2 regions of the Streptomyces sp. NPDC031100 genome follow, and region 2 is predicted to be linked to the other one. Evidence: riboswitches for the same ligand, from Rfam matches in the RefSeq annotation. Region 2 holds a riboswitch; the other holds the start of a gene.
The links. Region 2 has a riboswitch for guanidine ahead of ACZ5DS_RS34915 (MBL fold metallo-hydrolase). Riboswitches for the same ligand answer to the same signal wherever they lie in the genome.
Positions count from the first base shown of each region.

Region 1: another riboswitch for guanidine. It lies ahead of ACZ5DS_RS29085 (DMT family transporter); the one in region 2 lies ahead of ACZ5DS_RS34915 (MBL fold metallo-hydrolase).

Region 1 covers NZ_JBVIGN010000011.1:164,160-171,741, reverse strand. Annotated here, with positions in the region: gene ACZ5DS_RS29125 (DUF445 domain-containing protein) at 160-1,482, shown strand; gene rdgB (RdgB/HAM1 family non-canonical purine NTP pyrophosphatase) at 1,528-2,130, shown strand; tRNA gene ACZ5DS_RS29115 (tRNA-Leu) at 2,186-2,260, opposite strand; gene ACZ5DS_RS29110 (HNH endonuclease) at 2,286-3,098, opposite strand; gene ACZ5DS_RS29105 (HNH endonuclease) at 3,128-3,754, opposite strand; gene bcp (thioredoxin-dependent thiol peroxidase) at 3,884-4,351, opposite strand; gene ACZ5DS_RS29095 (DUF3618 domain-containing protein) at 4,444-4,776, shown strand; gene ACZ5DS_RS29090 (GroES family chaperonin) at 4,892-5,194, shown strand; guanidine-III (ykkC-III) riboswitch at 5,241-5,312, shown strand; gene ACZ5DS_RS29085 (DMT family transporter) at 5,350-5,670, shown strand; gene ACZ5DS_RS29080 (transglycosylase domain-containing protein) at 5,719-7,582, opposite strand, start outside.
Region 2 covers NZ_JBVIGN010000015.1:193,860-201,441, forward strand. Annotated here, with positions in the region: gene ACZ5DS_RS34895 (alpha/beta hydrolase family protein) at 1,153-1,803, shown strand; gene ACZ5DS_RS34900 (hypothetical protein) at 2,026-2,481, opposite strand; gene ACZ5DS_RS34905 (FAD-dependent oxidoreductase) at 2,875-4,107, opposite strand; gene ACZ5DS_RS34910 (PP2C family protein-serine/threonine phosphatase) at 4,416-5,588, shown strand; guanidine-III (ykkC-III) riboswitch at 5,617-5,684, shown strand; gene ACZ5DS_RS34915 (MBL fold metallo-hydrolase) at 5,697-6,575, shown strand; gene ACZ5DS_RS34920 (XdhC family protein) at 6,590-7,582, opposite strand, start outside.

The sequences.
Region 1 (7,582 bases), on a different contig from region 2:
GCTCCGATCTGATGAGCCCATGATCCGGCATGGGTTCGGGAGACCTGACAGGACCCTGCCCACAAACCCGCTCGGACAGACGCCGGGAACTCCTGATCGGTTCCGGGAGTCGGTCAGGAAGGGACAATTGTGTGCGGGATCACCGGACGGGTGGAGCTGATGGAACATACCGAGACGGAAACGGCGCAGACACCGAGCCGGACGACGTCGTACCGGACCATGACCGCCTTCACCCCGGCCGACGAGGAGCGCCGGCGCGGGGTGCGGCACATGAAGCTGACCGCCACCGGACTGCTGCTGTTCGTGGCAGTCGTCTACGTACTGGCGAAATGGGGCTCGCACGAGGGAGCCGGCGACTGGGCGGGCTACGTCGCCGCCGCCGCCGAAGCCGGCATGGTCGGTGCCCTGGCCGACTGGTTCGCCGTCACCGCCCTCTTCCGGCACCCGCTCGGCCTGCCCATCCCGCACACCGCAATCATCCCGACCAAGAAAGACCAGCTCGGCATCTCGCTCGGCGAGTTCGTCGGCGAGAACTTCCTCTCCGAGGACGTCGTACGACAGCGGCTGCGCGCCGTCGGCATCGGCAGCCGGCTCGGCGCCTGGCTCGCCGAGCCCGAGCACGCAGACCGCGTGACGGCAGAGCTGGCCACCGCACTCCGAGGCGCCCTGACCGTGCTGCGCGACTCCGACGTCCAGGCCGTCGTCGGAGAGGCGATCACCCGACGGGCGAACGCCCAGGAGATCGCACCCGGGCTCGGCAAGATGCTGGAGAAGATCGTCGCCGACGGCGGCCACAAACGGGTCGTCGACCTCGTGGTGGCCCGCGCCCACGACTGGCTCGTGCTGCACCGCGGAGACGTGATGGTCGCCGTCGAAGGCGGCGCGCCCGGCTGGACCCCGCGGTTCGTGGACCGCAAGGTCGGCGACCGCGTCTACAAGGAGCTGCTGCGCTTCGTCACCGAGACGCGCGACATGCCCTCCCACCCCGCGCGCGGCGCCCTGGACCGCTTCCTCACCGACTTCGCCTCCGACCTCCAGTCCGACACGGAAACCCGCGCGCGCGTCGAGCGGCTCAAGGGCGACGTGCTGGGCCGCGGCGAGGTCCAGGAACTGATCGCCTCCGCCTGGACGGCCGTACGATCCATGATCGTCGCGGCGGCCGAGGACGAGCGCAGCGAGCTGCGGCTGCGGGTGCGGTCCGCCCTGCTCTCCCTCGGCGCGCGGATGGCGAGCGAACCGAAGATGCAGGGGAAGGTCGACAGCTGGGTCGAGGACGCGGCGGTGCATGTCGTGACGACCTACCGCAAGGAGATCACCTCGCTGATCACCGACACGGTCGCCGGCTGGGACGCCGAGCACACCACCCGCAAGATCGAGGCCCACATCGGCCGCGACCTGCAGTTCATCCGGATCAACGGCACGGTGGTCGGCTCACTGGCGGGCCTGCTGATCTACACCATCTCGCGGGGACTGGGAGCCTGACCGGGCCGATCCGTCTTTTCCCGTGGGCCAGGGATACTGACCCCCATGACCCGCTTGATCCTCGCCACCCGCAACGCCGGAAAGATCACCGAGCTGAGGGCCATCCTCGCCGAGGCCGGACTCCCCCACGAACTCGTCGGCGCGGACGCCTACCCCGACATCCCCGACGTCAAGGAAACGGGCGTGACGTTCGCGGAGAACGCCCTGCTGAAGGCCCACGCCCTGGCCCAGGCGACCGGCCTCCCTGCCGTCGCCGACGACTCCGGCCTCTGCGTCGACGTCCTGAACGGCGCCCCCGGCATCTTCTCCGCCCGCTGGGCGGGACGACACGGAGACGACCGCGCCAACCTGGAGCTGCTGCTGGCCCAGCTGGCCGACATCACGGAGGAACACCGGGGCGCCCACTTCGCCTGCGCGGCGGCGCTCGCCCTGCCGGACGGGAGGGAGCGGGTGGTCGAGGGGCGGCTGCGGGGTGTGCTGCGGCATGCGCCCGTCGGCACGAACGGGTTCGGGTACGACCCGATCCTGCAGCCGGAGGGGGAGACGCGGACGTGCGCTGAGCTGAGTCCGGAGGAGAAGAACGCCATCAGCCATCGGGGGAAGGCGTTTCGGGCGTTGGTGCCGGTTGTGCGGGAGTTGTTGGGCTGAGACTTATGGGGAGGCCCCGCACCTTTGATCCAAGGCGCGGGGCCTGCCCTCTCTGTGAGCCCGGTGGGACTCGAACCCACGACACACCGGACCTAAACCGGCGCCCTCTTGCCAGCTGGGGTACGGGCCCGCAACGCTGCCTACTCTACTGGGCCTCAGGGAGCCGGTGTGCGGCGAGATCGATTCGCGTAGGTGTCCGTCTGGCTATGGCATGAAGGGCACAGATACCGAAGGTTTTCGCGACGGTTGTCCAGCCGGTCGCCGTTGATGTGATCGATCTCCAGGACCAGGCGCCTGCCTTGCCAGATGTCGCCGATGCCGCACTCGGCGCAGATGTGCGGCATGCCCAGGTCGTCGAGGGCACGTCGCAGCAGGGCCGTTTTGGTGCGGTTCGAGCCTGGCTCCTCTCGTCGCAGGATCCGGTCGGGGGACTTTCGGTGCCGCGATACGGAGCCGCGAAAGTGGCCTTGCCCGGTGAAGTGATCAGTGGCGATGCCGTGTGCCTCCAGACTGCGCTTCACTCGTGCGCGAGCGGCGCCATTGGTGTCGCGGTAGCCGAGGATCTTGAGTAAGCCGGAAACGCTGGTGGCTCGGGCGGCCGCCGATGCGAGAACGTCCCGGGGAAGGTCTTCGAGACTGCGCCCGCGGCCACGGGTGAAGTGCGATGTGTCGATGCCGTATTGGTCCAGTCGCCTACTGACGAGCCCGTAGGGACTGTCCTCGGGCGGATAGCCGAGGTACTCGAACATTTCGCGGATGCTGTGCGATCGGGCTGCCGCCTCTTCCAGCAGTTCGCGTGCGTAGGACCGCTTCTCCCGAGGCGGGAGTGGCTCCTCGACGAAGTGCGAGGTGTCGATCCCATAGTGCTCCAGCCTGTGGCATAGGTAGCGCCGAGGCCCGCTGCCCAATGGCGCGCCCAACCGTCGCATCAGATCCACCACGCTGGTCGAGACGGCGGCAGTCCTCATCAGTACGTCCCTGGGGTACTTGGGAGTCCTCATGCGCCCCACCGCCTCCGGCGTCCCCGGTAAGTGTCGGTCGTGGCATGGCAGTTAGGGCACAGCAGCCGCAGATTCTCCGGGCGGTTGTCCCACCAGTCACCGCTGATGTGGTCGACTTCGAGGCGGAGCGGTTTGCCGTTCCATTCCGGCCCTGTGCCACACGCCGCGCAGACTTCACGGACTCCGGTACGCAGAAGCTCTCGGAGCAGCCGCTCGCCAGGGACCCTTCCGTCCTCGGCCCTGCGAAGGGTGAGCGGGCCGCCGAGTGATCCCTTCGGGCGCCCCTGACGTGCAGGGATGAAGTGAGAAGTGTCGATTCCGAGCGCGACGATGCGGCGACTGATGTGCGTTTGGTTGCCCCCGACCTGGCTGATTCCCAGATGGCGCACGACGTCCTTGATGCTGGTCGACACCGCCACGGCCGCGCGTAGGCGCTCTTCCGTGTGCCGGACCTGGTTCGTGGCGAGGTGCGAGATGTCCACGCCGGCCTCGGCCATCTTCTCGCGCAGGTAGCGCCTACTCCCGGGAGTCGGTGTGCCGCCGCACCACCGAACGGCGTCGTCGATGTGCCCCGTCTCGCGGGCGGCTTCCTCCAGCAGTTCGCGGGTGTATCTGATGGACACGCCTCCTCCGTTCCGGGCGTGCGTTCGCAGCCCGTACGGAGTAACGAACCGGTTATCGGACAGTCACGCCCGGCAATGGGAAACGGCCCGCAGCGGAGTGTCCGGTGCGGGCCGTTGCGAGAGGAGGAGTCAGATCCCCAGGTCCTTGATGATCTTTGCCACGTGGCCCGTCGCGCGGACGTTGTACAGGGCCCGTTCGACCTTGCCCTGTTCGTCCACGATGATCGTGGAGCGGATGACGCCCATGTACGTCTTGCCGTAGTTCTTCTTCTCGCCGAAGGCGCCGTAGGCGTCGAGGACCTTCTTGTCGGGGTCGGCGAGGAGGGTGACCTTCAGGGACTCCTGGTCGCGGAATGCGGCCAGCTTCTCCGGCTTGTCGGGGGAGATGCCGATGACGTCGTAGCCGGCGCCGGCCAGGAGGGTCAGGTTGTCCGTGAAGTCGCAGGCCTGCTTGGTGCAGCCGGGGGTCAGGGCCGCGGGGTAGAAGTACACGATGACCTTGCGGCCCTTGTGGTCCGACAAGGACACCTCGTTGCCGTCGGCGTCGGGGAGGGTGAAGGCGGGGGCCACGTCCCCGGGCTGGAGTCGCTCGCTCATCGGTCCAGCGTAACGGGGGGCGTTGCGGTGCGGTGGAGGCTGGAGCTGACAGACTGTCCAGAACAGCATCAGGAGACTTCGGAGGCCGTACGGTGGCGGAGACGTCGGACACCAGAACCCCGGCGCAGATCGAGGCGGACATCAAGCGCCGTCGTGAAGTGCTGGCCGAGACGCTCGACGAGATCGGGGTGCGGGTGCATCCGCAGACGATCGTCGCGGACGCCAAGGCCAAGGTCGTCGCCAATATCGATCACACGGTGGGGCGGGCCTACGTCCAGGTGAACCGGGTGGTGAGTGAGGTGCGGGCGCGGTTCGTGGACGAGGAGGGCTCGCCCCGGCCGGAGCGGATCGTGCCGGTCGCGCTGGTCGTGGTGGGGGTCGTGGGGCTGTTCGCCCTGGGCTCGCGGCGGCGGCGCAAGGGCTGACGGGGGCGGAGTCGAGCGGTGGCCCGGGTCGTACGGGCCGGTCCGAGGCAGGTAGGTTCGAGGCGTGAGCGCCAACAGAAACAGCAACCCTCAGCACGACAAGCTGCCCATCCGGATGCTGCACGACCGGGTTCTCGTGCGGCAGGACGCCGGTGAGGGCGAGCGGCGGTCGGGCGGCGGCATCCTGATCCCGGCGACGGCGGCGGTCGGGCGGCGACTGGCCTGGGCCGACGTCGTCGCGGTGGGGCAGAACGTACGGACCGTGGAGCCGGGTGACCGGGTCCTGTTCGACCCGGAGGACCGGGCGGAGGTCGAGGTGCGGGGCGTGGCGTACGTGCTCATGCGGGAGCGGGATCTGCATGCCGTGGCCGCGGACCGGTTCGAGGGGGCGGAGGACTCCACGGGCCTCTACCTCTGATTCAACAGCTCAAAGGGGCTGGTGACTGTTGTCACCAGCCCCTTCGTCGTTCCTTTGCTATGTTCGAAGGAGCCCGACGAGACGCGCCGTACCGGGATGCAGGCAAAGACGACGCACCGAGGAAGAGTCGTCCGTTCGTCTCGGAGGTGTTTGTCGTGGCCTGGGTGCTGCTGATTGTTGCCGGTCTGCTGGAAGTCGGCTGGTCGATCGGGATGAAGTACACCGACGGGTTCACACGTCTGGTGCCCAGCGTGTTCACCGGTGCGGGGATCGTCGCCAGCATGGTGCTGCTGTCGTATGCCGCCAAGTCGCTGCCCATCGGTACCGCCTACGGCGTGTGGGTCGGTATCGGGGCGGCCGGGGCGGCGGTGCTCGGCATGGTGGTGCTGGGTGAGCCGGTCACCGCCGCCCGGATCTTCTTCGTCTGTCTGCTGCTGGTCGCCGTGGTGGGGCTGAAGGCGACCAGCGGTCACTGACGGTTCGGAGACCTTGTCGCCGCGTCGTCGCCGCGTTCCTACGGTTGCCTACGGTTGGCCTCCGATGGCGCCTCCGTCGCCTGTGGTGCCGGCGTCGGTGCCGCCGCCCGTGGTCGTGCCGCCGCCGGTGGTCCCGCCCGGGGTGCCGCCGCCGGTGGTCGTGCCGCCGTCGGTGGTGGTTCCGGTGGTGCCGCCGGCCGTGGTGGTGCCGCCGCCGTCGGTGGTGGTTCCGGTGGTGCCGCCGTCCGTCGTCGTGCCGCCGTCGGTGGTGGTGCCGTCGGTCGTGCCGCCGTCCGTGGGGGTGCCGGTGGGGGTGCCGGTGGTGCCGCCGGTGTGCTGGCCGCCGTCGGTGGTGGTGCCGCCGTTGTCCTGGCCGCCGGTGCCGGGCTTTCCGGAGGGCTGGGTGCTGGGGGTCTGGATCACGTCGGCGCCCGGCTGGAGTTCGAGGTCGAAGTCGGTGACCGGCTTGCCCTTCAGCGCGTTCTTCGTGTACTGCGCCCAGATGTCGGTGGGCGGGCCGCCGCCGTTCATACGGGGCTGGCCGAGGGCGCCGTAGAGCGGCATGTGCTTGGCCGTGACCGGGTCCTGGCCCATGACGGAGACCACGGTGGCGAGGTCCGGGGTGTAGCCCGCGAACCAGGCGGCGGTGTCCTCCTCGGCGGTGCCGGTCTTGCCGGCCGCGGGGCGGCCCGCGGCCTGGGCGGCGGTGGCGGTGCCGTTGTCGACCACGCTCTGCAGGACGGAGGTGGTGGTGTCGGCGGCCTCGCGGGTGACGGCCTGCTTGGTCTCCGGGTTGGGCAGCTCGACCTCTTCCTTGCCGTCCTTGGTGATCTTCTCGACCATCGTGTACGTGCCGTGCTTGCCGTGGTTGGCGAGCGTGGCGTACGCCTGAGCCATGTCCAGGACGTTGGCGGTGGCGGTGCCGAGGGCGATGGACGGGTAGGGCTGGAGGTCGTTGGTGTCGGCGGGGATGCCGAGGTCGACGGCGGTCTCCTTGACCTTGGCGGGGCCGACGTCGACGGCCATCTGCGCGTAGACGGAGTTGACCGAGAGATCGGTGGCCTTGCGGACGGTGATGTCGCCGTACGACTTCTCGTCCTCGTTCGCGGGGGCGTAGGCGCCGCCGCTCCAGCCCTGTACGGGGCGCCGGGTGGTGCCGTCGTACGCCGTGTTCGGGGTGATGGTCTGGCCGCTCTGGGTGGTGGAGAAGTTCTGGACGGCCGAGGTGAACACGAACGGCTTGAAGGTGGAGCCGACCTGGAAGTCACCGCGGGTGGCGCCGTTGGTGTACTGCTTCACGTAGTCGATGCCGCCGTACAGGGCGACGACCTTGCCGGTCTTGGGGTCGACGGAGGCGCCGCCGGCCCGGACGTAGGTGTCGGCCTTGCGGTTCTTCTTGTCCAGCTTGGACATCAGCTGGTCGTTCACGGCCTTGACGAAGGCGTTCTGCTTGCTCTTCTGGAAGGTGGTCGTGATGCGGTAACCGCGGCCCTCCATCTGCTCCTTGGTGAGGATGTCGTGCTCGATGAGGTAGTCCTTGACCGCCTGGACGAGGTAGCCGCGCTGGCCGGACAGGCCGGTGGAGACGGTCTGTTCCTTCGGCATGGGGAACTTCATGCCGGTGCGCTCGGACTCGCTGAGCCAGCCCTTGGTGACCATGCCGTCCAGGACGTAGTTCCAGCGGGCGACGGCGGCGGACTTGTTCTCGGGGTGGGCCACGACGTCGTACTCACTGGGCGCGTTGACGAGCGCGGCGAGGTAGGCGGCGCGGGCCGGGTCGAGGTCGGTGGCGTCCACGCCGTAGTAGGCCTGGGCGGCGGCCTGGATGCCGTAGGCGTTGCGGCCGAAGTAGCTGGTGTTGAGGTAGCCCTCGAGGATCTGGTCCTTGGACTTGTTCCGGTCCAGCTTGATC
Region 2 (7,582 bases):
GCCGCGCGCCGCATACCTCTCAGTGACAGACCAACCGCACATGCGCGACATTAGGCATCCGTCCGATCAGGCTGCACCGCGACCGCAGCAAACGGCTGAACGACAGTGCCGTCCGCACCGCGAGGCTGGACGCAGGTGATCAGGAGGTCATCGCCGCCAGCTGCTCCATACGGCGGTCGCCCCAATCGGAGGGGGTCAGGGCCTCGGCGAGGTCGCAGCCGAACGGCTGCCCAGTCGACAGGCGTGCACAGCCCAACGGCGGCCGTGCCGGACTGATACACAGCCGCCCCGTCGGGAGATGCCATGCACCACACCCCAGAGAGCCACGAGCGCGCGCCGGGCGGGCATGCGCACCAAAAACCGAAGCGGCCAGGGCGCGGGCGGCGGGAGTGGGCCTGGGGACGCCAGAGGTTCGGAGCCCGGACGAGGTGGCTCCTGCTGTGCGTCTGCCTGATCATGAGTGCCTTCGGCTCGGGCACAACTTCGATTGCCGCTGCCACCACGCTGTCGGCCCAGCAATGCGACGAGGTGCCGACCGGTGTCGCCGCCAGCAATCACTTCCTGAGGTTCAGGGTGCCGCCCCGGCAAATGCCCAGGGGTGACTAACAGGGCCGCGGTGCTGATCCACGGCGCCACCGCACCCGGCCCTGCGGTGTTCGATCTGCGCCACCCCGCCCCGGAAGGCGGCCGGCTCAGCACGCAGGAGGGACTCGCGCGGGCGGGGGTCGACACCTTCGCCCCGAGCCTGCTCGGCTACGGCCGCTCGACGCGCTTCGAGAACGGCCTGGACGATCCCGGCAACGCGAGCCTCAGACCCTACAACGCGGACGGCAGCTGTTCCTGGCCCGGGGATGCGACCGCACGCACCTCCCGGCAGCGTTCCCACTCGATCGGCAGGGGAGCTGCTCTTGACCAATCCACTCGACGGGGAGCGGCGCGCACACTTGAGCAACGTCCGCTTCGGACGCATGGACGTCTGATACGCGACATCCGCCAGGTCATCGACGACGCCATTGCACAGGCACAGCCGACGGACGGCAAGGTCACCCTGATCGCCTATTCGCTCGGCGGGTGGAGTGTCGGCGGACCCTGTACGCCGCCAACCCGGTCCTTCCCGGAAGCGCAGCCGTCATCGCGAAGATCAACCGTGCCGTGTACATCTCGGCGGCCTTCGGTGGACCGACCGAGGAGACGACGCCGCCAGGAGGCTTCGTCACCTTCCCGCTGCATGTGTCCACCTTTGCAACAGCCGGAACCTGGCGAATGCCGCCAGAGCGCGAGGCGGCCTGCACCGGCCACGTCGTCCCAGGCAGCCCGGAGCAGCTTTCGGCGCAACTCAGGGAGCAGGAGACCGTAGGGCGCGAATGGGGAGGAGATGACCCCAACAATCCGACTGGCCTCAACCGCTCGCCAACGTTCTCCAGCTACGGCTGGAACCCCACCGTCGCGGGGCAGCTAACCCCGCCCACACTGGTCATCCAGGGCCTTGACGACACCATCGTGCCGGCCGCGGCGGCGAACGCGTCCGCCACCTTCGACGCCCTCCCGGCATCGATGACGAACAAGGTGCTGCTGCGGGTCCAGTGCGCAAGCCACGCCCTACTGTACGAAGGCTGCTCCGGCCCGCGCTGCACCCCGGAAGCCGGGACGCCCTATGGCGCGCGCCCCGGCGAACCCTGGGCCGGCCCCCATGCCACGCTCAAGGCGGCACTGACCGAGTGGATCAAGAACGGGACCTTCAACGGCGCCACGAACGGGCGGTTCACCGTCAACGAAAGCGGCGTGGCCAGTGCCAGCCCGTAGAGGTACTCCAGTCCCCGATACGGCGCCCCCGGCCCGTGGGCCTAGCCTGCTCCCGGTCACTGAGCCACACCGAAGGCGCCCTTGACGGGCCGGTTCGGCCCGGACACTGGGCGAACGGCGGCCCCGGCTCACCCCGGGCGGCGCTCGCCGAACTTCCCCACTCCCTTGAGGGCTTGATCAAGTGAGGCGAGGAGTAGCCCCGGTCGCTTTCAAGAATTGCCATCAACCAGCACCGCCTTTCTCGGCGGCCAACTGGGTGCGGAGTTCAGCGATCATGTCCAGGCACCAGTTGAAGTCTTCTCGGGCCTGGAGGATCAGGTCTAGGTCGGCTGGTTGATAGGTCGTGATGCGGCCGACGATGTGGGTGTCGCCGCCGTACCGGGTGCACACCAGATCGTCCGGTGCGCCGGGGTGCCGGTCGACGAACCAGTGGCCCGACTGGGCCTGGTCCACGCGGGCCCGGATATCGGCGATCTGCCAGTCGACCAGTTCTGGGACGTCGGTCCAGTGCCCGCCCATCGAAAGCAACGGCCGGCCGTCCTTGCCGCAGCCCCAGGGGGCGCCGTCGTCGGGGCCGGTCCAGTGTTCGCAAGCCGGGACCAGCGGGCTCCCGTCGTCGTCACGACCCCAGGGGGCATCGGGGTCGGCGCCCCAAGGCGCGGGGCCGGTGTTCGTCATGGTCACTCCGTTGTCGTCCGGTCCCGCCTGCCGTTTGGTTCCAGGGGGATCATCTCGCGGCACACCTGGTCCCGGAGCAGAAGTCCCGGCGGAGAGTGCACGAATCGGTCTCTCGGCATCATCGATCGACCGTGCGGGATCGGTACAACGTCTGCATCTGTGCGGTATCGGCTGTGCGACGAGGGGCTCATCCCACTCCTCACTCCTGCCCGTCAGGCACGGAGTGCCATAGATCACCGGATCTGACACAGCTTCTCAACGCACTGCGCTGCTCGGCTCGGTCCCGAGCCTCATCAGGGAGGAGCAGCACCGACAACCGGCACCGGACGACCCGCACTGCGATCTCCTCGTAGATCTGACCGACTGGTAGGGCCCTTGCACCTCGGCCGGCCGCTACCGGACCGCCGCCTTCGGTGGGCGTTCCCGCAGTGCGCCGTATCCGACGAAGTAGGCGGGGAGCCGGCGCAGCCAGGGGGATCCGCTGAGGAGGCGGGCCCCGTGCTGCGCCCTCTCCACGCTGCCGAGCGGCGGGCGGCCGTGCAGGACGGGCCCGATGACGGCCGCGTGGGCCATGCGCTGGAGCGCCTGGGTGGTGACCGTGGTGGGACGGCGTCGGCGCTGCACTCCGCGTACGTCGCGCAGGCCCACGGTCCCCCGGCTCAGGGGCCCGACCAGGTGGCGGGCGGCGGCCACGGCGTCCTGGACCGCGAGGTTGATCCCGATGCCGAATACCGGGGACATGGCGTGCGCGGCGTCGCCGATGCACAAGAGGCCGGGGCGGTGCCAGCGGCGCAGCCGGTCCAGGCGGACGTCGAGGAGCTTGACCTCGTCCCACGAGCGCAGGGCGTGCGCACGGTCGGCCATCCAGGGGACGGCCTCGGTGAACTCGGCCAGGAAGCGGTCCAGGCCGGCGGCGCGGCGCTGTGTGTCGGTGCCCTTGGGGATGAGCGCGGCGATCTGCCAGTAGTCGCCGCGGTCGATCATCGCGGTCAGGAACCGGTCGCCGGAGGCGCCGACGAGTCCGCGCGGGTCTCCCTCCCGCCGTGGCAGGCGGAACCACCAGGCGTCCATCGGGCAGGTGAAGCGGCGGAGGCGGAGTTCCGGCCGGGTCCGGGCCAGTGATCCCCGGCCGTCGCAGGCGACGGTGAGGGCGGCGCGCAGCTCGCCGGTGCGGCCGTCGGAGGTGCGGTAACGGACCCCGGTCACCCGTCCGGACTCGACCAGGAAGGAGGTCGCTTCGGTGTTCATCCGCAGGTCGAAGGACGGTTCGCGGCGGGCCTCGTCGGCCAGCAGGTCCAGCAGGTCCCACTGGGGCACCATCGCCACGTAGTTGTAGGGGCCGGGCAGCACGGAGAGGTCCGCGACGGTGACCGTCGAGCGGCCGGTTCCGACCGGCAGCTGGACGGTGTTCACGCGACGTTGGGGCAGCCGGGCGAAGCGCTCGGCCAGTCCCAGGTCGTCCAGCAGCGCGAGGGTCGAGGGGTGGACGGTGTCGCCGCGGAAGTCCCGCAGGAAGTCGCCGTGCTTCTCCAGCACCGTCACCTGGACGCCGGCCCGGGCCAGCAGCAGGGCGAGCACCATGCCCGCGGGGCCGCCCCCCACCACACAGCACGTGGTGTGTTCCATGGCAGTCCTGCCCTTCACGAGAGCAGTAATTCATCGGTCGATGAATACTATACTCCCCCGCGCGTCCGGACCTCGACTCCCGTACCGGCCGACCGAACATGCCGCCAAGCGGAGCAATCACCGGCGTGCCGCGACCGGGCACAGCAGGCTGGACGTCTTGTCGGGGTCGTGTGACAGGAGTCGCGTGTGCGAAGGCTGCGTAGGCCGAACCGTCAGGCATGCCGCCCGCCCGTACGCCATGCCCGCCGGGCCGCTGCGGCACCTCCCGTTCCGGCGGCTCCGACGGCGTGCGTGCACAGGAGCGACGGGTGAGGTACCGGCACACCCGCAGGGAGCCGGAGGCCGCCATGGCCGTACGGACACAGCTGCCCGAGCCCCCGGCGTGGATGCGCTGGCTCCCGGTCCTGTACATCGTGGCCCTTCTGCTGCTCGAACCCCTGACACCCGTGGACTGGCCGGTGAGCTTCGCGCTGATCGCCGTGCCTCTCGTGACCGCCTTCGCCCACGGGCCCTTCGTGGTCGCCGGTGCCACGGTCTTCTCCGTCGTCTTCGAAGGGGTGCTGGCCGGTACCCCGTGCTGTGCGGGCCGCGCCGTCGGCTATCTGTGGGAGCGCCACTACGTGGCGTCGTACATCTGCACCGCCCTGGTGGGCGCGCTCGGCACGATCCTGGCCGCCCACCGGACCCGCCGTGAGCGCACGCTCGCCGACGTGCGGTTCGTGGCCGAGATCGCGCAGCGCGTGCTGCTCAGACCGGTGCCGCACCGGATCGGCAACCTTCGTCTGGAAAGCCTCTACCTGTCCGCCGCCGCGGAGGCACGCATCGGCGGCGACCTCTACGAGGCGGTCCCCACCCCGTACGGGGTACGGCTGCTCATCGGCGACGTCCGCGGCAAGGGGCTGCTGGCGGTCGAGACCGCCGCCACCCTGCTCGGCGCGTTCCGCGAGGCGGCTCATGACGAGCCGGATCTTCCCGCCCTGGCGGAGCGCGTGGAGACGAGCATGGACCGCAGGGCGGACCAGCTCGGCGGAACGGAGCTGGGCGAGCGGTTCGTCACCGCCGTCTTCGCCGAGATCCCCGCCGACGGCCATCTCGTCCGCGTCGTCAACTGCGGCCACCCGCCCCCACTCCTCATCCGGCCCGACGAGGTGTGCGAGCTGGACAGAGGGAACTCGGGCCCGCCGTTGAACCTCGGCATGCTCGTCGAAGACCCGTACCACGTCGACGTCTACGACTTCCGCCCCGCCGAGCAGATCCTGCTGTACACGGACGGCATCACGGAGACCCGCGACGCCTCGGGCGCCTTCTACCCCCTGCTCGAGCGCCTCCGTTCCTGGGGCCCCCTGCCCCCCTCGGAGCTGCTGGAACGGCTCCACAACGACCTGCTGGCCTACAGCAACAACCGCCTGCAGGACGACACCGCGGCCCTCACCGTCTGCCTGATCGCCGACGGGCCGACCGCACCGCACCAGAGCCTCTGAGGTTCACGGACTGCGTGATAGCGTCCCGCCGGAGGCTCGAACGTGCCTGCCCCGGACGAGATGTGCGCCGTACCCGGCCCGCCAAGACGACGCACGCACGGAGGCATCGTGAACGGCGGCACGCATCTCATCGACTTCGCCGACGCCCCTCCCCCGGCGCGCCCGCTGGACGTGCGGTGGATCCACGGTTCGCCGTCGGCCAAACACAACACGGACCCGGACATCCAGGTCTACGCCTACGACGAGCACACCTTCATCCTGCGGCAGAACATGGCGGTCCACTACGAGGCGCCGTTCCTGTTCCTGCTGTGCGGTACCGAGCGGGCGGTGCTGATCGACACCGGTGCCACCGAGTCCCCCGAGTTCTTCCCCCTGCGCCGGGTGGTCGACGGGCTCCTCGCGGACTGGCTCGACCAGCATCCCCGGGACGGCTACCAGCTGCTCGTGCTGCACACCCACGGGCACGGTGACCACGTGGCGGGCGACGGCCAGTTCGCCGACCGCCCCGACACCACGGTGGTGGGTGCCGACCGAGCCACCGCCTGGCGGTACTTCGGCTTCGACGCGGACCCGGAAGCCGTCGCCCGCGTCGACCTGGGCGGCCGGGTCCTGGAGTGCCTGGCCACCCCGGGCCACCACGAGGCGGCCGTCACCTACTACGACCCGCCCACCGGCCTCCTGCTCACCGGTGACAGCGTCTACCCCGGCCGGCTCTACATCCAGGACGTCCCTGCCTTCACCCACAGCATCGAGCGCCTGATCGAGTTCGCCGACCGCCGGCCCGTCACCCATGTGCTCGGCTGCCACATCGAGATGACCACCGAACCGGGCGTGGACTACCCGGTCCGCACCACCTACCAGCCCGACGAGCCCCCGCTCGAGCTGACCCCGGCTCACCTCCACCGGATCCGGGACGCGCTCGCCCGACTCGGCGACGACCGCTCCCGGAGCGCCCACGCCGACTTCGTCCTCTGCCCCCGGACCTGAGCGGTCAGGGTTCCTCAGGCTGCCGTCGCTTCGGCCTTCCGGGGCGGCGCTCCACCGTCACGGTGAATCGGCGTCCTCGTGCCGGTCAGGGGCGCGCCCGTGCCGCCCCGCCGGGCGGCGACGATCTCCGCCACGATCGACAGGGCGGTCTCCTCCGGTGTACGGGCGCCGAGGTCGAGGCCGATCGGGGAGCGCAGCCGGGCCAACTCCCGCTCGCCGACGCCTTCTTCGCGCAGCCGCCGATTGCGGTCCTCGTGGGTGCGGCGCGAGCCCATCGCGCCCACGAAGGCCACCGGCATCGCGAGGGCCGCCTTCAGCAGGGGTACGTCGAACTTCGCATCGTGGGTGAGCACGCACAGGACCGTACGGGCGTCGGTGACGGTCCGCCGAAGATAGCGGTGGGGCCAGTCGACGACGATCTCGTCGGCTTCGGGGAAGCGGGCCTGCGTGGCGAAGACGGAGCGGGCGTCGCAGACGGTCACGTGGTAGCCGAGGAACTTGCCGGCCCGCGCGAGCGCGGATGCGAAGTCGACCGCGCCGAAGACGATCATGCGCGGGGGCGGCACGTTCGACTCGACCAGCAGGGTGACGCCGCCGGGACAGTGCGAGCCGTCCTCGGCGATGTCCACCGTGCCGGTGCGCCCTGCCTCCAGCAGGGCGAGGGCCTCGGCGGTCGCCGTCCGGTCCAGGTCCGGATGGCCGCCGAGTGCGCCCTCGTACGTGCCGTCGTGTCGCACGAGCAGCGCCCGGCCCAGCAGTTCCGCCGGGCCGCGGGCGACCCGGGCGAGGGCCGCCGGTTCGCCCCGGACAGCGGCAGCCAGGGCGGATGCCAGGACCGTGCGCGCGGGCGCCAGCCCGCTCACCGGCGTGATCAGCACCTCGATCGTCCCGCCGCAGGTCAGTCCTGCGGCGAAGGCGTCCTCGCCGCTGTAGCCGAACAGGTCCGTGACACTCTCGCCCGTCCGGAGAGCCTGCCGGCACAGCTCGTACACCGCGCCTTCCACGCA